3 regions of the Ureibacillus endophyticus genome follow, and region 1 is predicted to be linked to each of the others. Evidence: riboswitches for the same ligand, from Rfam matches in the RefSeq annotation. Region 1 holds a riboswitch; each other region holds the start of a gene.

Evidence for each region. A riboswitch is a leader RNA that binds a small molecule or an ion and turns the genes downstream of it on or off. The one in region 1 is predicted to bind lysine.
Region 2: it holds a riboswitch for lysine, as region 1 does, so the genes downstream of both, dapA (4-hydroxy-tetrahydrodipicolinate synthase) here and NKR20_RS12155 (aspartate kinase) in region 1, are expected to answer to the same signal.
Region 3: it holds a riboswitch for lysine, as region 1 does, so the genes downstream of both, NKR20_RS07945 (transporter substrate-binding domain-containing protein) here and NKR20_RS12155 (aspartate kinase) in region 1, are expected to answer to the same signal.

The regions. Positions count from the first base shown of each region.
Region 1 covers NZ_JAMYWW010000001.1:2,466,809-2,474,425, reverse strand. Annotated here, with positions in the region: gene NKR20_RS12170 (electron transfer flavoprotein subunit alpha/FixB family protein) at 1-789, shown strand, start outside; gene trxA (thioredoxin) at 948-1,262, shown strand; gene uvrC (excinuclease ABC subunit UvrC) at 1,464-3,254, shown strand; lysine riboswitch at 3,287-3,469, shown strand; gene NKR20_RS12155 (aspartate kinase) at 3,580-4,803, shown strand; gene NKR20_RS12150 (YslB family protein) at 4,872-5,288, opposite strand; gene NKR20_RS12145 (succinate dehydrogenase cytochrome b558 subunit) at 5,565-6,179, shown strand; gene sdhA (succinate dehydrogenase flavoprotein subunit) at 6,235-7,617, shown strand, end outside.
Region 2 covers NZ_JAMYWW010000001.1:3,066,167-3,073,783, reverse strand. Annotated here, with positions in the region: gene NKR20_RS15250 (tartrate dehydrogenase) at 381-1,430, opposite strand; gene NKR20_RS15245 (hypothetical protein) at 1,590-1,769, shown strand; gene NKR20_RS15240 (sodium:solute symporter family protein) at 1,774-3,243, shown strand; gene NKR20_RS15235 (DUF2935 domain-containing protein) at 3,352-4,122, shown strand; gene dapA (4-hydroxy-tetrahydrodipicolinate synthase) at 4,158-5,042, opposite strand; lysine riboswitch at 5,161-5,343, opposite strand; gene NKR20_RS15225 (alpha/beta-type small acid-soluble spore protein) at 5,555-5,758, shown strand; gene NKR20_RS15220 (bifunctional 2',3'-cyclic-nucleotide 2'-phosphodiesterase/3'-nucleotidase) at 5,992-7,617, shown strand, end outside.
Region 3 covers NZ_JAMYWW010000001.1:1,638,466-1,646,082, reverse strand. Annotated here, with positions in the region: gene NKR20_RS07980 (5-bromo-4-chloroindolyl phosphate hydrolysis family protein) at 1-273, shown strand, start outside; gene NKR20_RS07975 (toxic anion resistance protein) at 270-1,364, shown strand; gene NKR20_RS07970 (DUF6501 family protein) at 1,889-2,086, opposite strand; gene NKR20_RS07965 (hypothetical protein) at 2,321-3,241, opposite strand; gene NKR20_RS07960 (RNA polymerase sigma factor) at 3,234-3,725, opposite strand; gene NKR20_RS07955 (amino acid ABC transporter ATP-binding protein) at 3,868-4,602, opposite strand; gene NKR20_RS07950 (amino acid ABC transporter permease) at 4,623-5,354, opposite strand; gene NKR20_RS07945 (transporter substrate-binding domain-containing protein) at 5,539-6,396, opposite strand; lysine riboswitch at 6,505-6,689, opposite strand; gene odhB (2-oxoglutarate dehydrogenase complex dihydrolipoyllysine-residue succinyltransferase) at 6,898-7,617, opposite strand, start outside.

The DNA of each region.
Region 1 (7,617 bases):
CAGCATCCACATTTAAAATCATACACTTCTGATGGCTTTAGCCAAGCGTTACTTGCTATTAAAGATGAAGTGAAACCAGATGCAATTGTACTTGGTCATACTTCTTTAGGAAAAGATTTATCACCAAAAATCGCTTCAAGATTACAAAGTGGATTAATTTCCGATGTTACTGAAATTGAAGGTACTGGTGATGATGCATTATTTATCCGTCCAATTTATTCTGGTAAAGCATTTGAAAAAGTGAAAATTAAAGATGGGATTGTTTTTGTAACAATTCGTCCAAATAACATTGCACCAATTGAACAAGATACAAACCGTGCTGGTGAAGTAGTAGAACTTTCTGTTGATATTCAAAACTTACGTACAATTATTAAAGAAGTAGTTCGTAAAGCATCGACAGGTGTAGACTTATCGGAAGCAAAAGTAATTGTTTCAGGTGGGCGTGGTGTAAAATCTGCTGATGGTTTTGAACCTTTAAAAGAGCTTGCAAACTTACTAGGTGGAGCAGTTGGTGCTTCTCGTGGTGCGTGTGATGCAGGATACTGTGACTACTCGCTTCAAATTGGTCAAACTGGTAAAGTAGTTACTCCAGATCTTTATATTGCTGCTGGTATCTCTGGGGCAATCCAACATTTAGCTGGTATGTCGAACTCGAAAGTAATCGTTGCCATTAATAAAGATCCAGAAGCTAACATTTTCAAAGTAGCTGATTATGGAATTGTTGGAGACTTATTCGAAGTGATTCCATTATTAATCGAAGAATTTAAAGCATTAAAAGTTAATTCATAATTGATTTGGTGAACTGCAATTCTTAATAGGATTGCAGTTTTTTCTAGCGTAATAAAGCTTCTTAAATTCGACATAATACTACAGTAAGCAAAATATTATTTTTTCTCTGGTAAATCATGCTATACTACATTTGATGTTAGAATAAGGAGGCTATTTATATGGCAATTACACACGCAACAGATCAAGATTTCGCTCAACAAATCGAAAAAGGTTTAGTATTAGTAGACTTCTGGGCTACATGGTGTGGACCTTGTAAAATGATCGCACCTGTTTTAGAAGAGCTTGATGCTGAAATGGGAGAAGAAGTAAAAATCGTCAAATTAGACGTTGATAATAACCAAGCAACTGCTGCTGAATATCAAGTAATGTCAATTCCGACTTTATTATTATTCAAAGATGGTCAACAAGTTGCAAAAACTGTTGGATTCCAACCAAAAGAAGCATTAGCTGAATTCATTAACAACAATAAATAATTCTACTAATCAAGGGCTGTGTCAAAAGTCAAATGACTTTTAACACAGCCTTTCTTTATTATTTGCTTTTGACCTGGATTTATTTGCTTATTTGGCTAAAATATTTGCTCTTCAAAGTAATTAATTTGCTTATCTTTTCTCTCGCTTTTGTCTTCACCTAAATTTTATAATAAAGATATCGAAAAATTAAAGGTGATAAGTATGAATGAAAACATTCAATATAAATTGGCAATCTTACCGGATGAACCTGGTTGTTATTTAATGAAAGATCGTCAAGGAACAATTATTTATGTTGGAAAAGCGAAAGTCTTAAAAAATCGTGTTCGTTCTTACTTTACCGGTACGCATGATGGAAAGACCCAACGCTTAGTTAGTGAAATCGAGGACTTTGAATATATCGTCACATCTAGTAATTTAGAAGCACTAATGTTGGAGCTAAACTTAATTAAACTGCATGATCCAAAATACAATATTATGCTAAAAGACGATAAAACTTATCCTTATATAAAGATTACAAATGAAAAATATCCGCGCATACTAACAACTCGAAAAGTTAAAAAAGACAAAGCAAAATATTTTGGGCCATATCCAAATGCATTCGCTGCCAATGAAACAAGAAAATTGTTAGACCGAATTTATCCTCTCCGAAAATGTTCAAAACTACCTGATCGAGTATGTTTATATTATCATCTCGGACAATGTTTAGCTCCTTGTGTAAAGGAAATAGAGCCAATTGTTTATGAGGAAATGATTGAAGAAATTTCTAAATTTTTAAGTGGTGGCTATGAAGAAGTTAAAGACAATCTGCAAAAGAAAATGCTAGATGCAGCAGAAAATCTGGAATTCGAACGAGCAAAAGAATACCGAGATCAAATTGCTCATATCGAAACGATTATGCAAAAGCAAAAGATTGTCTCTAAAGATTTATCCAATCGAGATGTTTTCGGCTATGCCGTTGAAAAAGGATGGATGTGTGTACAAGTATTTTTTGTACGACAAGGTAAACTAATTGAAAGAGATGTGTCAATTTTTCCAATACATCAAGATCCAGAAGAAGAATTCCTAACATTTATCGGTCGTTTTTACGACATACCTGAACATATAAAACCAAAAGAAATTTTTATTCCAAGCAATATCGATGAAACTATTTTAGAAAAATTGTTAGATGTTAAAGTAATCATTCCTAAAAGGGGACAGAAAAAGGAATTAGTGGACTTGGCGATGAAAAACGCACAAATTGCTTTACATGAAAAATTTCAGCTAATTGAACGACAAGAAGAACGTACTGTAGGCGCATGTGAGGAATTAGGTTTAGCCATGAATATTGCACCACCACTTAGAATTGAAGCCTTTGATAATAGTCACATGCATGGAGCCGATGCAGTATCCGCAATGGTTGTATTTATAGACGGAAAACCTGCTAAAAAGGAATACCGAAAATATAAACTTCGAGAAGCGGCAAAACACGATGATTATGGTGCAATGCAGGAAGTAATTCGCCGTAGATACACGAGAGTTTTAAAAGAAAATTTACCTTTACCAGATTTAATCATCATCGATGGTGGAAAAGGGCAAATGGAAGTTGCTAGAGAAGTAGTGGAGGATGAACTCGGACTTTACATACCGATTGCTGGTTTGGCAAAGGATGAAAAACATAACACCTCCCAGCTACTATTCGGTGATCCACCTGTTCCAATTGAAATGAAACGAACAAGCGATGGCTTCTACTTACTCCAAAGAATTCAGGATGAAGTACACCGTTTTGCAATTACGTTTTTACGTCAACAACATCAAACGAATGCAATACAATCAGTCTTAGATCAAATTGAAGGAATAGGACCAAAACGAAAGCAACAATTATTAAAACATTTTGGATCAATCAAAAAAATAAAAGAATCTACTGTGGAACAATTAATGGAAGCAAACATACCTAGTAAAACTGCCAATGCAATATACCAATATTTCCATAAAGATACATTGCCAAAGGAATAATTGTATGATATTGTAAGCACAAGAAAATTTAATAGAATGGTAGAGGTGCAAGGTTCAATAGTAACTTGTTGAAGGATGAACAATTCCAATGAAGACTTGCGAAAGGGTAACTTGCCGAAGCGGTGAACAAATTGTTCGGTTTACTTGCTGGTTTTGCATTGAATAAATGTAAGACTGTCAGAATCTAAAAATGATTCTGGAGGGCTATCTCAGTTCATATACTTTCTTGCATTATGTATGGTGGGGCAGCTTTTCACGATAAGTGAGAGGTTGCCCTTTTTTATAGAAAACCAATTAAGTTCTTCGTATAAAGGAGAGGGTACAAATGGTTAGCATCGTAATAAAAATTGATAGCACCTCACTATCATCAACTGAAAAAATAGAACAAATCGCAAAACGAATTATTGATGAAAAGAAAAGAGGACGCAATGTAATTGTGGTCGTTCCAAATATGGAGTTATTGGAAGATAAAAATTATCAAATTGTAAATCTCCTATCAGACAAACCATCAAAACGAGAGTTGCATGTAATTGAATCGACCAACGCACAAATTGCTAGTAGCCTTTTAGCAATCGCAATACAGAAAAAAGGATTTAAAGCTATTTCATTAACAGGATGGCAAGCGGGGATTGAAACAATTGAAAACAATGATAGTGTTCTAATAAACAATATCAATGGTGAACGAATTATTGACCGCCTCAAAAAAGGAGAAATCGTTATTGTTGCAGGCTCACAAGGTGTTGATAACAGGAATAATATCTTAACACTTGGTGATGGCGGGGCAGATACAACTGCAGTAGCGATTGGAGTTGCGCTAAAGGCTGAGCATATTGAAATCTTTACTGCTCAAGATGGAATTTATACAGCAGATCCAGCAGTTGTAAAAGGTGCAAGAAGGTTAAAACAAATCACTTATGATGAAATGTTAGAATTAGCACATTTAGGTTCTCAAACTGTACATCCAAGAGCAGTTGAATTAGCAAAAATTTATGAAATACCATTAGTAGTTCGTTCAAGTACGGAAGCTCAAGGAACATTGATTAAAGGAGAGGTTGACATGGAAAAAAACCTAGTTGTTAGAGGCGTTGCATATGAGGCAGAAATTATTCGTTTAACGGTAGGATACGATTCGTATGAAAATTCTTCGTTAGCAAATATTTTTTCAACTCTAGCCAATAACAATATCGATGTCGACATTATTGTACAAGCAGTAATAGATGGAGTAAAACCGACTGTTTCCTTCTCTATAGATAAAGAGGATTTTGCTGAAGCAATTAAAGTACTTGAAAAAAATAAACCGGAATTAGGATTTAGCTTTGCGGATTTTGAAGTTGGGTTATCAAAAGTCTCAATCGTTGGGGCAGGCATGGTTTCAAATCCTGGAGTAGCTGCTCGTATGTTTGATCGATTACGTAAGGAAAATATTCTAGTAAAAATGGTAAGTACATCAGAAATAAAAGTATCAGTTGTCGTACCACAAGATGATATGGTTAAAGCAGCAAATGCTTTACACGATGAATTTAATTTAATAGAGGAAATTGTAAAGTAGAAATAAAAAGGTGTTTTCGATTTTCGAAAACACCTTTTCTTCTATATTAATATGGAAGAAATTTATTCTTAACCTATTTTTTCCTTGTTGTCCCATTTTACTGTAAATACAATTTGATTTTGTTTTTCTCTTTTTTCATCATAGCATTCCGTAATACAGCCTTGAATTGATTGTATCTGTTCAGCAATAAAACCTGCTTCTAGTCGGAATGTTCGATTTTCTAAGTTAAACAAATCTGCTTCATTTGACAAAGTGAGGATATAACCATCTTTTTCTTCCTTTTCAACTAAGAGAGTACCCCATCCTGCATCCTGAAAGAATGAGGTAATGAGTTGAAGATCAGTACATGGAAATTTACGTGCTAAATCTTTTCCAGCCCAGTAGAGAACATCCTTTTCATGTTTTCCCAAAATAGTAGGAAGTATGTAATCTCTAATAATTTCGTAACCAAATGCAGGAACTGTTTTATCGTGAATTGATGTCATCTAAAATTCCTTCTTTCATGAATTTAATTATTTTTTTAGGGTATTTTAGGAAAAGTAAGTTTTTTTCAGAATATTTATGGCTTGTCTTAGAAAAAATATTCCATTTTCGGTCGATTAAAAAATTCCAAGTAACCTTGACGGTGTTGGTTTCTGAGAGTACAATGGACATGTCATAATATTGTACCATGATGAAATACACAGTCAATGATTGAACGTTTACAAAATAGTGACGTTATATTGGCTACTGTATTTAAAGTACTAAGGGGGGTAACAGTCTTGTCGAAAAATCGAGAGTTCTACTGGCGACGCTTACATTCACTACTAGGTATTATTCCTGTAGGTCTGTTCTTAGTGTTCCACTTATCGCTGAACTTCACTGCTACGGGTGGTGAAGAAAACTACAACAATGCTACAGGAATGATGGACTTAATTCCACACTGGCTATTGTTAATTGTTGAATGGGTAGTAATCTACATACCAATTTTATTCCATGGTCTGTATGGTATCTTTATTGCCTTTACTGCCACACACAACGTGAAACGCTTCGGTACATTCCGTAACTGGATGTTCGCAATTCAACGTTTCACAGGAGTATTCCTTGTTATTTTCATCGCTTGGCACATTTTCCAAACTCGTGTTCAAAAAGCGCTAGGTGCTGAAGTTGAATTCAGTATGATGGAAGAAATCGTTGCTAATCCATGGATGTTAGCATTCTACATCGTGGGTATTGTATCAGCTACTTTCCACTTATCTAACGGTATTTGGGCATTCTTAGTAAGCTGGGGTATTACTCAATCACCGAAATCTCAAAAAGTGGCTTCATATGTTACAATGGTATTCTTCGTACTATTAAGTATCGTTGGGGTTGCTGCAATTTTAGCATTCGTGTAATTACAAAATAGAACATCAGATAGTTCTTAGCAAAAATGAGGAGTGAGGAATAATCATGGCGAAAAGCAAAATCATCGTCGTAGGTGGCGGTTTAGCCGGCTTAATGGCTACGATGAAAGCTGCTGAAGAAGGCACTGAAGTTGAATTATTCTCATTAGTACCCGTTAAACGTTCACACTCTGTTTGTGCGCAAGGCGGTATTAATGGTGCAGTAAATACAAAAGGTGAAGGGGATTCTCCATGGATCCACTTTGATGATACAGTTTATGGTGGGGACTTCTTAGCGAACCAACCACCAGTAAAAGCAATGTGTGATGCTGCTCCTGGTATCATTCATTTATTCGACCGTATGGGAGTTATGTTCAACCGTACTCCAGAAGGTTTAATTGACTTCCGTCGTTTCGGTGGTACATTAATGCACCGTACAGCATTCTCTGGTGCAACAACTGGTCAACAATTATTATACGCACTTGATGAGCAAGTTCGTCGTTATGAAGTTGATGGTTTAGTTACGAAATACGAACACTGGGAGTTCCTTGGAGTTGTATTAGACGACGAAGGTCACTGCCGTGGTATCGTTGCTCAAAACATGCAAACTGAAGAAATCCAAGCATTCCGTTCTGATGCTGTTATTATGGCAACTGGTGGTCCTGGTATTATCTTCGGTAAATCTACAAACTCAATTATTAATACTGGTTCTGCAGCATCAATTGTTTACCAACAAGGTGCTTCATATGCAAACGGTGAAATGATTCAAATTCACCCAACAGCGATTCCTGGGGACGACAAAAACCGTCTAATGTCAGAATCTGCTCGTGGTGAAGGTGGACGAGTTTGGACTTATAAAGACGGCAAGCCTTGGTACTTCTTAGAAGAAAAATACCCAGCTTACGGTAACTTAGTACCTCGTGACATCGCAACACGTGAAATTTTTGATGTTTGTGTAAACCAAAAATTAGGTGTTAACGGTGAAAACGTAGTATATCTTGACCTTTCTCATAAAGATCCACATGAATTAGATATTAAACTAGGTGGTATCATCGAAATCTATGAAAAATTCGTAGGTGATGACCCACGTAAATTACCAATGAAAATCTTCCCAGCAGTTCACTACTCTATGGGTGGTTTATGGGTAGATTATGATCAAATGACTGAAATTCCTGGTCTATTTGCAGCTGGTGAATGTGATTACTCACAACATGGTGCAAACCGTCTTGGAGCTAACTCATTATTATCTGCAATCTACGGTGGTAGCGTAGCTGGACCAAACGCAGTTAAATATGTAAAAGGCTTAAAGAAACACGCTGAAGATCTTCCACAATCTCTATACGATGCTCGCGTTAAAGAAGAGCAAGCGAAATGGGATGCTATCCTTAAAATGGATGGAACTGAAAACGCATACTTACTGCATAAAGAACTTGGTGAGTTAATGACAGAT
Region 2 (7,617 bases), 600 kb from region 1:
ATCATAAGCGAAGGCGAGCTCTAGTGACCTTCAAGAGCGTAATGAAGGTCAAATCACATGTAAAAGAGTGCTCTAGTGACCTTCATACCCTTAATGAAGGACAAATCACATGTGAAAAAGTGCTCCAGTGACCTTCATACCCTTAATGAAGGACAAATCGCATGTGAAAGAGAGCTCCAGTGACCTTCATACCCTTAATGAAGGACAAATCGCATGTGAAAGAGTGCCCCAGTGACTTTCATACCCTTAATGAAGGTCAAATCACATGTGAAAGAGTGCTCTAGTGACCTTCATATCCGCAATAAAACCAAATCACCAGCAAAGCATAGTACCCATAACAAAAATCCTAACCTCACAATCGAGAGTTAGGATTTTCTACATTATAAATTTTTCAAAATTGTATTCTTCACTTCTTCAAGGGTAGATGTTCCGCCTAAGTCCCTTGTTTTCACACCTGAAGCCAAAGTTGCTTCAATCGCATTTAAAACTTTTATTCCAGCATGTTGGTGGCCTAAGAAATCTAGCATCATTTTACCTGTCCAAATTTGGCCAATTGGGTTCGCAACGCCTTGTCCTGCAATATCCGGGGCAGAGCCATGTACAGGTTCGAACATGGAAGGGTATTCTCTTTCGATATTTAAATTTGCAGCTGGCGCAATACCGATACTTCCCATAATTGCGCCACCTAAATCCGTTAATATATCGCCAAATAAATTAGAAGCAACAATTACATCAAATGCATGGGGCTTCATTACAAAGAATGCAGCTAGTGCATCAATATGATTGACTGCAGTATCAATGTCTGGGTAGTCCTTTTTAACTTCATCAAATATTTCATCCCAGAATGGCATGGAATACGTTAGGCCGTTTGATTTTGTAGCACTTGTTACATGCTGACGAGAGTTCTTTGCTATTTCAAAGGCGTAGCGCATTGCACGTTCTGTACCTTTCCTTGTGAAAATGGCGTTTTGAATAGCAATTTCGTCTGCTCCTTGATGAATGCGACCACCACTATCGGAATATTCACCTTCTGAATTTTCACGAACAACCGTTATATCAAAGTTTTGTGGATCTCTTAATGGTGATTGAAGACCTTGTAGCAGTTTTGCAGGGCGAACATTAATAGATTGTTTTAGCTCTCGGCGAATTTTAATTAACAGACCCCAAAGTGAAATATGATCAGGTACGAGCTCAGGCATCCCAACTGCACCTAAAAAGATTTGATCATACTTTTTAAGGGTTTCAATTCCGTCTTCTGGCATCATTTCGCCATGTTCTAAATAATAATCGCAACCCCATGGAAAGTATGTCCATTCAAATTGGAAGCCTCCATCAAGTTTCGCCACAGTATCTAGCACTTCAATTGCTGCTGGGACAACTTCTTTGCCAATTCCATCCCCCGGGATTACGGCAATTTTATATGTTTTCATTATTAAAACTTCCTTTATATAGAATTTTCAATCTATTAAAATATAACTTAAATTAAAAATGAAAAATACTATTTTTAATGAACAAAAATTTTGATTATTTTTAATTTGTAAGGATTTAGTTATACTAATAATCAGTCAATTATCTTATGAGGTGATAATTTGAAAGGAAATGAATTGAAGTGGGCACTAGCCATTTTGATAATGATTTTGCTAGCATACATACTTCCATATACGTTATTAACAGATGTAGCAAAATGGTACGGTAGTTTTTTAATATGGACAGTGCTGACATGTATTGTAATAGGGATTAATTTTTTCTTAACAAAGGATTGGAAGTGAAGAAATGACAACATCTATGGTCTGGTGGGGAATTGTAGTATATATCCTCATTGCATTGTTTGTTGCCTATTTATCTAGAAGTGGTAAGCAGACAAATATGGGGAGTTATTTTTTAGGCGATCGGAAGATGGGTGGGATTGTATCTGCCTTAAGTTATAGTGCGACAACTTATAGTGCCTTTATGTTAGTAGGGTTAGCAGGGTTAACCTACAATGGTGGTGTTGGTGCAATTGGATTTGAATTAATTTACTTAATGGGTGTTTCTCTAGTAGCCTTCTTTGGTCCACGATTCTGGGTGGTAGGGAAGAAATATGGTTATATTACGCCTTCTGAAATGTTAGGCGATCGTTATGATAATAAGATGGTAGCTCTTGTCGTTTCGATTACAAGTTGTGTATTTTTAATACCCTATAGTGCTGTACAACTTTCCGGTGTCGGCTATTTATTACAAGGTATGACGAATAATGAAATCTCCTATTCAACAGGTGTAATTATTGCCACAATTGTTGCCATTGTATTTTCGTATATTGCTGGAATTCGTTCCGTTGCATGGACGGATTCACTGCAAGCTGTTTTCATGATTATTACATCAACGGTTGTAGTACTTATATTAATCAATAGCTTAGGGGGATTTAGTGACTTTTTCGGTGCTATTGAATCAACGAAACCAGAGCATTTAGCAGTACCTGGAAATGGTTTTTGGAGTTTTACAACATTTATAGGAATGACGATACCGTGGTTCTTCTTTAGTTTATCAAATCCACAGGTTAGTCAGCGATTATTTATGCCAGCCTCTTTAAAAAGTCTCCGTATCATGCTTATGGGCTTTATGATATTTGGATTAATTTATACACTAGTTGCAGTGATTTGGGGATTCTCAGCAGTTGTGATGTTCCCAAATTTAGAAAAGGCGGATTTGGCAACTCCAATGGTATTATCGTCTGATGCAGTACCACCAGTTTTAGGGGTAATCGTGATGGTCGGAATCATGGCAGCAGCAATCTCTACAATTGATTCAATCTTGCTAACTCTCTCATCCTTATTTGCAAGGGATGTCTATAGTCAGGTCAAAAAGAATTCTACTGACGCCATGCAATTGCGAGTTGGAAAAATTGTTATTCCGATAATTGCTATATTAGCTTATCTATTTGCTGAAATGGAGTTAGATTTAATAGCGGTTTTATCTGTTGCTTCCTCTGCGGGATTACTTGTTGTAGTACCTTCTATTATTGGAACATTCTTCTGGAAACGTGGAACAGCAGCAGGGGTGTTATCGAGTGTCATGATAAGTGGTGTAGTTGTTATTATACTTGAACTGTTCAAATATAAACCATTTGGACTTGCTTCAGGGGTATGGGGAATCTCACTTTCAACAATATTATTTATTGTAGTGAGTTTAATGACAAAAGCTCCTGAAGCAAAAGCAAATGAATTTTTAAAAAGTGTCAAAATCGAATTGAATAAGTTTAAATAATAGTAGCCCGGAAATCTTGTGTAGATTTTCGGGCTTTGTAAATATCAATTAATAAAACGAAATACTGTGGAATAAAGTGAAAGAAAAGTGTGATAAGGGGTTGAATTAGTGTCCGATTACTTAAGAAGTGCCGTATTTGAACATTCCTTTTGGCTACATGTGTTAAGTGACCATAGTCGTTTTATTTATGACTCGCTATATCCTTCAGAAAAAGATGATATTTCAAAAGCGGTTTACTTCATTAAGAATTTTGATCAACTCCGTAGACAAGTAGACTCTCAAAATGAATCAACTATCGAGAACTTTACAAGAGATGTGGAAAAACTTGTAGCTGAACTAAAACAATTTAAGCTGTCCCTTATTAAACGTCATTTGCTTGGTCAAATGAATATCCATTTATCTCCTACTTTTATGAATCATATGGTGAATGAGTTAGAGGAATATCAGCTAATTTTAAGTTATTTAAAAGTTAAAAAAGTGCCGCCTATTTTTCATGAATTACATCATCATTTAGTATGGCTAGTTGATGCTGCTGGTCATGCTGGGGCAATTAATGATCAACTCGATGGTGTTGAAAAAAGGTTAAAGGAAAAAAGTTATGAATTTACGAAACAATTTGAACAATTTTATTTAAAAGCGGTTGAGTTAACCGGATATTTGCGTAGTAATGTGAAGAGATTCCCCGCATTAAAAAAATTTAATCATGATGTGGAAGTGGAAATGGGCTTATTTAAAACCTTTTTAAACGAGCTTAAGGAAATGGAATTGAGCGCTGAAATTCTTGGAACATTTACAGCTTCCATGGCAGATCATATGGCAAGGGAAGAACAATATTACTTAACGAAATTAATGCAATCATCAAATGCAAAAGCCAAATAATAAAAGCGTCTCACTCGCTGAGACGCTTTTGCTATTTACGCATTTACTGTTTCAATTGTATTTAAAACTTTTTGAAGATTGTTTAATTCTTCGTTGTTTAGTGGAATCATTGGTAAACGAACGCCACCAACATTCACTCCATTTAGGTTTAATGCAGCTTTTACTGATGTTGGGTTTGGTGTAGCAAATAATACTTTCATAACTGGTAATAGTCTGCGGTGATCACGTGCTGCTTCTTGTAAATTACCACTTAAGAATTTTTGAATCATTGATTGCATTTCATTACCAATAATATGAGATGCAACTGAGATTACACCAGCTCCACCGATTGAAAGTGCTGGAATCGTTAAACCATCATCACCACTATATAATGTGAAATGTTCTGGTGTTTTTTCAATAATCTCTGCCATTGCATCTAAATTACCGCTTGCTTCTTTAATCGCTACGATATTTTTAATTTCTGATAGTCGAACAACTGTATCAACAGAAATGTTAACGACACTACGACCTGGAACGTTATATAAAATAATAGGCAATACAGTACTTTCAGCGATTGCTTTGAAGTGTTGATATAATCCTTCTTGCGATGGCTTGTTATAGTATGGAGCAACAAGCATAACCGCATCAACTCCTGCACTTTCAGCAGCTCTTGTTAGTTCAATTGATGCTTTTGTGTTGTACGAACCAGTACCAGCAATAACAGGAATTCGACCATTCACTACTTTTACTGCGAAATTAAATAGTTGAACTTTTTCTTCTTCGCTTAATGTTGGTGACTCACCAGTTGTACCTGATACGACTAATCCATCAGTACCGTTTGCAATTAAATAATTAATTAAGTTTTCAGTTGCCTGCCAATCAATTTCACCATTTTGATCAAAAGGAGTTACCATAGCAGTTAAAATTTTTCCGAAATTCATTCTTCTCCACATCCTCATCATTTTTATAATCGAATAGAGGGAGAAGGGCGTTAATGTATAAACGCAAAAAAGCAATAACGAGGACTCGTTATTGCTTAGAAATAAAAATCATTTCCTTGCGTAAGATAGCCCTCCATATAGTAAAACCTATATGACAGTTCTGCATTTATTCAACAACAGAACCAGCTTCAAGATTAAATGAGCATCTTGTAGCTTCGGCAAATTCCCCTTTCGACAATTGTCAACGGACCTCATTCTCCTCGAATTGTGTACTAATGGTCTTTGCGCCTCTATCCTTACTTCAAAAGTTTTGAAATAAGAAAATATATAATTATCAATTAGTGTACATCCTTTTATAGTGGAATGCAACACCTTTTCTAAATTTATAAAAAAATTAGCAAATTCAAACTATTTAACGATTATACGAGGGAAATTGATACTTTACAGGTACTATTAACTCTGTATTAAAACATTCAAGGTGAACAATCTAAAGGCATAAGGAGGTGAAAGAAATGGCTGACCGTAGTTCAAATAAGTTACAAGTACCTGGAGCACAGGCGGCAGTTGATCAAATGAAATACGAAATTGCTCGCGAATTTGGTGTAAACCTTGGACCAGAGGATGCTTCTCGTGCGAATGGTTCAGTTGGTGGAGAAATTACAAAACGCCTTGTGCAAATGGCTGAAGCACAATTAAGAGGTCGTTCAGGACAATAAAAATATAAAATGACTAAGGGCTAATTCAAACAACTATTTTTTGTGTCAGCCTTTAGTCTTTTATTTAGTTTATTAACTATTTGTTCATTAATCATTATTATCTTAGTACTATCTATTAATACAGTTAGCTATTATTATTTTTTCCCAGAAATGCAAATTACTATATTTAAATTCCTTTCTTTGGTAGAATTGTTTTGCTTGAAAATTCTATAAAAAGAAGGGAATGGAGTGAGATGTGGAAAAAGTTAACTGCTTCTGCACTTTTGTTATCGCTTGCAGCTACGAATATTGCACATGTTGAACCTACAAGCGCAGCAGTAGATATAAATGAAGTAACACGCGGGGAATATGTAAAAAAAGTAATTGAAACAATGGGATTAGAGCTAGGTACTGGAAAAACAGTGAAATTTGAAGATGTACCGGACTCTTTAAAACCTTATATTGAAAAAGCAATCGAATTAAAGTTAGTGTCAGGAAAAACGGAAACACAATTTGCTCCAGATGACAAGATTACGCGAGAAGAGGCAATTGTCATTGTTGCAAATGCGCTACAAAAGGATAGCGACTATTCTGAAGCAGTTTTAAATAAATTTAAAGATAGTAAAGAAATACAAAAAGATAACCGTGATGAAGTTGCAAAAGCTGTTTCATTAGGTATTTTAAAAGGTTATGGAGATCAGACATTAAAACCAACAAATGTTTTATCATATAGACATATGAATACTATTTTAGAACGTTTCTTAAAGGAATATTCACCAGTGGAAGCAAATACAACTGTGTCTTTAAGAATTTTAGGAACATCGGATATTCATACGAATATTATGAACTATGACTATTACAAAGATACTGAATCTAATAGTTTAGGTTTAGTAAAGACAGCTACACTAATTAAAAAAGCACGAGAAGAAAATCAAAATACATTGTTATTTGATAATGGAGATTCTATACAAGGTACTCCACTTGGGTCATATAAACAAGCTGTAGCTGTACTTAAAGACGGGGAAGAACACCCATCGATTACTGCTATGGAATTGTTAGACTATGATGGTTCTACATTTGGGAACCATGAATTTAATTATGGATTAGATTATTTAGATGAAGTACTAGATGATGCAGATTTCCCTTATGTAAATGCAAACATTAAAGATGCAACTACTGGTGAGAATCTGTATACACCTTATGTATTGATAGATAAAGAAGTTGTTGATTCACAAGGAAATAAAACAACGATTAAAGTGGGAGTAACTGGTATTGTACCACCACAAATATTAAATTGGGATAAGTCTCATCTTGAAGGTAAAATTGTTGTAGACGATTCAGTACAAGCTGTTGAGAAGGTAGTACCCGTTATGGAAAAAGAAGGAGCAGATGTAATCGTTGTTCTTTCACATTCAGGATTAGGGGATACTACTCATGAAGTAGGGGAAGAAGACGTGACGTATCTACTGACAAAAGTAGAAGGTGTAGATGCCATCATTACTGGTCATGCTCATCAAGTATTCCCAGGACAAGTGGACGAGTCATTAACAGGCGTTGATTTAGAGCAAGGAACAATCAACGGTGTACCTGTTGTCATGCCAGGTAAATATGGCAGTCATTTAGGTGTGATAGATTTAACGCTTGAACAAAAAGGTGAAGAATGGGAAGTTGTTAACTCTAAAGCCGAAGTACGTAAAATTGCAGAAGATGCATCTGATGTGGATAAGGAAGTAGCTGCAGTTGTAAAAGAAGCCCATGAAGGAACAATTGAATATGTTCGACAAGCAGTAGGTAACACAACTGCAGATATTCATAGTTACTTCTCACAAGTTCAAGACGATCCATCTATTCAAATTGTGACAAATGCACAAACAGAATAT
Region 3 (7,617 bases), 830 kb from region 1:
GTAGAAGATTTCTTCTACTCCCATTTACCGTCTGCTGTACAGTTAATTCAAACATATACGATGTTAACGCAACAACAAATTAAAGATTCAGAAATTCATCTAGCCCTTGAGGATACTCGCAAAACATTAAAAGAATTACATGGTACAATGGAACAAGATTTAAAATCAGCCCTTGAATCAGACTTAGAAAGTTTAAGAATGGAATTGGACTTTGTAAAACTTCAAAATGAAAAGAAACGTCAACAGATTGAATTTCGAGGTGACAATCAATGACAGAAAATAAGAGCTCACATAATCCATTAGATGCACTATCAATTAATGGGAGCTCTTTTTTTGATGTGACGGAAACATCGATTTCTACTTTCCAAACATTAAACGAAGAAGAAAAATCCCACGCCCTCTTATTAGCTAGTAAGCTTGACGTTTCTGTTTATGAAAATGTCCTTCAATTTGGTGCAGATGTTCAACAATCACTCAAAAACTTCACCCATAACATGTTATTACGTGTACAACGAAATGATACATCGCCAATCCGTGAAGTTCTACATAAATTAATGGAGCATCTTGAAAAAATTAATCCAGATGATTTAATTGAAAATGAAAAAGGATTTTTTAGTAAACTATTTAAACGTTCCAAATCTTCAATTCAAGAAGTGGTGTCTCAATATAATCGATTGAGTAAACAGATTGATCGGTTAAGCATTCAATTACAACATGCTCAAAAAGGGCTTTTAGCTGATATGAATATGTTAAATGAATTATATCGATTAAATGAAGATTATTTTAAAAACTTAACGCTATTCATTGCAGCTGGTGAATTAAAAAAACGTGATTTAATCAATCATACATTACCAGCATTAGAACAATCGTTGGCTATATCAACGAACCCAATGGATAAACAAAAGATAGTTGATTTAAAAAACTCAATAGAATGGTTAGATAAACGGATTTATGATTTGCAAATTTCTCGTGAGGTTGCTATCCAAACGGCTCCACAGATTCGAATGATTCAGCAAACGAATCAGATGTTAGTTGAAAAAATTCAGGCTTCTGTGATGTCAACTATTCCTTTATGGCAGTCCCAAATTTCGATTTTGGTGAATATGAATAATCAACGAAGGGCAAATATTGCCAGTCAACGATTAATGGAGACGTCCGATAAAATGATTCAAAAGAATGCTCGGATGATCGAGGAGACGGCGAAGGATTCTAAGCGGAATAAAGGGATTAGTCATGAAGAGATTGATAGGTTTAAGGCTACTCAGTTGCAGTTAATTGAGTCTATTGAAGAAACGTTGCGGGTACAAGCTGAGAGTAATAAACAGCATGCTACTATTGAGGTAGCTATTGATAAGCTTAAATAATAAAAATACTAAAGCAAGTAATATTTATGTGAGCGGACTTAGCACACAAGCCGTAAAGACAACTTGTTGTTGTCTTTACGGCTTGTCTTCATGCTTGTGTTAAGGTCCGCTCACTTTTATTTTAGCTTCTTATACTTCTTATTTATTGCGCGGCATACAGTGGTAGGCCGCGGTTTCTTATTTTACAGCAATTAGCCACCGTTTCTTTTCCGGTTACTTTTTTGAATTTCAATACTAATAAGTAAGATTTTGTGAGCGGACTTAGCACTCAAGCCGTAAAGACAACTTGTTGTTGTCTTTACGGCTTGTCTTCATGCTTGTGTTAAGGTCCGCTCACTTTTATTTTAGCTTACTAATACTACTTATTTATTGAGCGGCTTACAGTTGTAGGCCGCGGTTTCTTATTTGGTTAGTTTTTTCACAATATTGCTTTTGTTAGAATTGTATTTGCCATTTCTCTATAACACAAAAGCCGTAAATCCAACTTTTCGTTGAATTTACGGCTTAATAGTAATTTTAGTTAATTATTCAAAGTATGTTTTGTAGTATCCGCCTACGTTACCTGTGTTGTCAATGATGAAGATGAATTCTTCTGTTTCATTTTTTACTTCGTATTCTTTACCAACTGTTAATACGTTTGATACTAAGTATTTTTCTGCGTTTGTGTTTACACATTTTACTTTACGAATTGTTGGTGCGTCTTTCCATTTTAAGTTTAACATCAAAATTACCTCACTTTATCTTTGTTCCATCCTATAATTATAACCGATAACCTGCTTTTTGTGGAAATTAAATCATTTTTAGAACATCTTTGTATAGAAAATTTGGTACTATAATAGAAAGGAGTGAGTTCAACATGTTTTCATTTGGCGGAGTCCCTCAATGGTTTTTTATTATCGCAATTGTTTTCGCTATTGTCTTTGTCATTATTTCTGAATGGAATTCTCGCAGTTAATTTATATATTCAAGCTGAAAAATAGGATGAAAAGAAGTAAACCAATAGTTGAACTAATTAACATATAAATGCCTGCTTTATTTTTTCCATATTTCGATTCAATCATAATATTGATTGTTAATAGGATCGAAAAGAATAATAATATCCAGAAAATATGGATCACAAACTGTCTAAAAATCATTAACAATAAAAAGAACCCTATTAGGAAAATATTTCCATAAATCGTATACTTAGCTACAGTATTTTCTCCACCGAATTTTATTTTTTCTACCTTATATTTTCTTTTTAAAAATTTCTCAACTAATGTTGTAAATATAAAATTAAAAATAATAAAAATTGGTAACCAACTTGTATATTCTTCCCTAGTTAATTTATAGACGGAATTTTCAAAGTTTGGATGGTCATTATAAAACCACTCTTTCGTATCCAAATCATAAATATAGCCTGGTTTTGTTAATAGAACTTTATATCTTTTTAACACGTTATTTTTATATTTTAAAACGATATCTACATAAGCTCCATTTAAATACTCAATACTTGGTTTTGGTGTATCTACTTTTTTATTTGCGGTCAATAAACTGTGAAATTCTTTTAATTGTTGTTCATCAGTGTTTTTCTGTACAAAAGTATACCAAGAAGATGGTTTGACATCGAATTGATCAAATACTGAATCATTCAGAAAAAATACACTTTCCAACGATTGTTCAGAAGCTTGCTGAATTGCCATTTCATTTTTATTTGTGGTCGTTAAAAGGGCAAAGATAAGAAATACAATTGCAATTGTGACAAATCCAGTTAAAACGTTGATGAAATATTTAGGTTTTGATAAGTTCTTCTCAATTTTTTGCCATGTTTCTTTTTCCGCTACTTCATTTCGTGGTAATTCATTTAGATCATCCCAAATTGTTTTTTTCTTATTCATCATCCTCCACCCCTTTCCAAATCTTTCGTAAAGCATTAATGGCTTGTCGTTGTGTATTTTTCACTTTTTCCGTATTCCATCCTAATATTTGAGCTGTTTCTTCAATGGAAAGCTGTTCAATTTTCCTCAAAATGAGAACTTCTCGATGATTCACTTTAAGTTTCGATAATGCATCAAACAGTTCTTTTCTCTCTTCATTTTCTAAAATAAATTCAATGGCATCAGATTTTACGGTTTGTTCATGGCTTTTAAGAAATGGTATAAACTCTATAAGCTTTTTTCTTCTAAAATAGTCATAAACAACATTTCTAGCAATTTTTCTAAGCCATGTTAGTTCGCTAGCATCATTTCTAAACTGGTTATAGTTTTTATAGGCTTTTAAAAAAGTATCTTGTAATAAATCCTCTGCAACGGATTCATTTTGAACTAAATAAAATATGTATTTAAATATCGTTCTATTATGTTCTCGGTATAACTGATCCACTATGTTGCCCCCTTTCCTACTCCTATAGACGAACAAGTCTCAGAAAAGTGTAATAAAAAAGATACGTCTTAAATTACTTTGAGACGTACCAAAGAGAAAGGGCATCCAAAGAGTTATTACACTTTGGATGCCCTCCATACCATTATTTTAATGTACGCTTTAAAAACTCTTTTGTACGTTCTTGTTGTGGATTGACAAGGACTTGCTCAGGAGGTCCTTCTTCAACTATTACACCTTTATCCATAAATACGATTCGATCTGATACTTCACGGGCAAATTCCATTTCATGGGTAACAATTAGCATTGTATTCCCTTCATCAGCTAATTGGCGCATTACTTTTAATACTTCCCCAACCATTTCTGGATCTAGCGCTGAAGTTGGCTCATCGAACAGCATTACTTCTGGATCCATTGCAAGGGCACGTGCAATTGCAACGCGTTGTTTTTGACCACCGGATAATTGCTTTGGCTTAGCATTGACGTATTTGTCCATACCAACTGTTTTTAAATATTTTAAAGCATTTTGCTTCGCTGCTTCTTTTGAACGTTTTAACACTTTTAATTGACCAACCATACAATTTTTCAATACATTATGATTGTTGAACAAGTTAAATTGTTGGAATACCATTCCTAAGTGTGTACGGTATTTTCTAACGTCATGTTTGTCGTTTAAAATATTTTCACCATTATAAATGATTTCTCCACCAGTTGGCGTTTCCAATAGGTTGATACAACGTAAAAGCGTTGATTTTCCTGATCCTGAAGAACCAATTAAGCAAACCACTTCACCTTTATTTACTGTGAAATTTACATCGCGCAGCACTTCATGGTTGCCAAATGATTTATTCAGATGTTTGATTTCAATAACTTTTTCCATCTTTTGATCTCCTTACGCGATTAGTACATTTGCTCTTCTCGACGTTGTTCTACTTGATAAGCATTTTGGCCGTCCATTCTTTTTTCAACGTAACGTAAAATACGTGAAGCGACAAAAGTCATGATTAAGTACATGATACATGTGATTAAATAAGATTCTGCAAATCGGAAGTTCGCACCTGCGATTGATTTTGTAGTAAAGAATAATTCAGTTACACTAATTACACTTAATACAGCAGAGTCTTTAATGTTCATAATTAATTGGTTCCCTGTTGCTGGTAAAATATTACGGAAAACTTGAGGTAAAATAATGTGAATCATTGTTTGGAAATGACCCATACCGATTGCTTCAGCAGCTTCGTATTGTCCCTTATCAATCGAAACAATACCACCACGTACATATTCCGCCATATAAGCACCTGTATTTAATCCTACAACGACAACCGCTGCAACAAAACGATCCATTTCATAACCATAAGCAGCAATACCATAGAATACTACCATTGCCTGTACAATCATTGGTGTACCACGGAAGATTTCTACGTAAACTGTTAGGATGAAGTTGATAATTTTTAAGAAAATGGACTTAACAGATTTCTTACGAAGAGGAATCGTATGCATTACCCCGATAAATAATCCGATTAATGCACCAATAATTGTACTAATTACTGCAATTAGAAGCGTCATATAGGCGCCGCGTAAATAGCTTGGCCAATTCTCTTGTAGTATTGAGAGTATTATATCAAAACTCATAAATATCCTCCTAGTTAGATAAGCAAAAGGCGTTCTTGTTTGCGTGGCAAAAACGAAAGCATTTTCCTCGTTCGCCTCAAAGACAAGCGCCTGTAGCTAGACACGATTGAACTTATAAATATGTATCTTGCTCAGTAAAAAGTTATCACTGGCCTGTAGTAGACCAGTGATAGCCCAAACTGCATTAGTTAGCAGCTGGTTGGTTTGAAATTGCTTTATCCATAATTTCTTGACGTTCTTCTTCAGAAATTTCTGATAAAGCTTCGTTAATTTTAGCTAGGTTTTCGTCACCTTTACGAAGACCGATTGCTACAGAAACATCTTCTGGTTTTGTTTCAAATCCTTCTTCTAACTCAACAAAAGCAAAGTTCGAATTTGCTGAAGTAGAAGAGATTGCTTCTGGACGTTCTGCAACATAACCATCAATTACACCAGATTCTAAAGCTACACGCATGTGAGCGAAACTTTCCATTGCAGTTTCTTTTTTCACATCAGGAATTTGGTCAATAACTGCATAGTTAGTAGTGTTTAATTGAGATGTAATTTTTGCTCCAGCAAAGTCTGCTAATGTTTTAGCATCTTTATATTTTCCATCAGCTTTAACTACAATTACAAAATCACTTGTATAGTAGTTTTCTGTGAAATCGATTGCAGCTTTACGTTCTTCAGTTGGACTCATACCTGCAATGATTGCATCGATAACGTTAGATTGAAGGGCTGGTAATAAGCCGTCCCATTCTGTTTTAACAATAACTAATTCTTTTCCTAAAGCGTCTGCAACACGTTTAGCGATTTCTACATCGTAACCGCCAGCATATTCTTCAGAACCATCAATTTTTACAGCACCATTTGAATCATCTTTTTGTGTCCAGTTAAATGGAGGGTAACCTGCTTCTAAACCAACTTTAAATACTCCTTTTTCTTCAGTAGATCCAGAATCAGTAGAAGATGTTGCGTTGTCTTCTTTGTCAGAGGAACCACAAGCAGCTAAAACCATAATTGCAAACAATGATACAAATAGTAGTTTGAATTTTCTAGACATCGTTCTCTCTCCTTTACATACTTTTTTGGGCATTTAAAGAATAAAAAACGACCTAAGATGAACTCAGGTCGTCTATTTCTCTAATAGCCTAAATCCTCTAAACGTCCCGATTGAGATAGCACCCCTCAGTTGGTTGGGAGACCAGCTGAGACAGTCCTGCAGTTATTCACTGCAGACCCAGTATGAAAGTAGTGAGCCTACTGACATACTTCGGCAATATTTCCTTCTTCCTCTATTCATCGTTGCTCTACACTCCAAAAGGAACTAATAAATATCGCGCCTCTACCCCACATGTAACGTGAGGTTTTAATATTAAATTTCTATTAAAATGTTACTATATGAATATTATAATGTCAATATTCATTTTTCTGATAATAGGAAATTACTATCTAAATGGTGTTAATTAAATAATACTTCCCAACTATTTTTATCTGAATATTTATATTTCTTAAGGTACAGTAAAAAACTAGCGGATAATACAATCCGCTAGTAAATGTTATATTAAGAATTTAATAATAAATCTTCTGGATTTTCGATTAATTCTTTAACTGTTTTTAAGAATCCTACTGAATCTTTTCCGTCGATGATACGGTGATCGTAAGAAAGTGCTACGTACATCATTGGACGGATTTGAACTTCACCATTTACAGCAACTGGGCGGTTAACAATTGAGTGCATACCTAAAATACCAGCTTGAGTACCGTTCATGATTGGTGTTGACATTAATGAACCGAATACACCACCGTTTGTGATTGTGAATGATCCACCAGCCATGTCATTTAAGCCTAATTTTTTCTCACGAGCTTTTTTCGCTAAGTTCGCGATATCTTTTTCGATTTCAGCGAAGTTTTTGCTGTTTGCATCACGTACAACTGGTACTACTAAACCTTCTTCAGTTGATACAGCGATACCGATATCAAAGAAGTTATTTAAGTGAATTTCATCGCCAACGATTTGAGCGTTAACGTATGGATATTTTTTAAGTGCCGCCACAACAGCTTTTGTGAAGAATGACATGAAACCAAGTTTGATGTCGTTAGCTTTCACGAACTCTTCTTGTTTACGTTTACGAAGTGCCATGATGTTAGTCATGTCAATTTCGTTGAATGTAGTTAACATTGCAGTTGATTGTTTAACTTCTAATAAACGTTTTGCAATTGTTTGACGACGACGGCTCATTTTTTCAATTGTTACACGGTCAGAATTAGCTGCTGGTGTGAA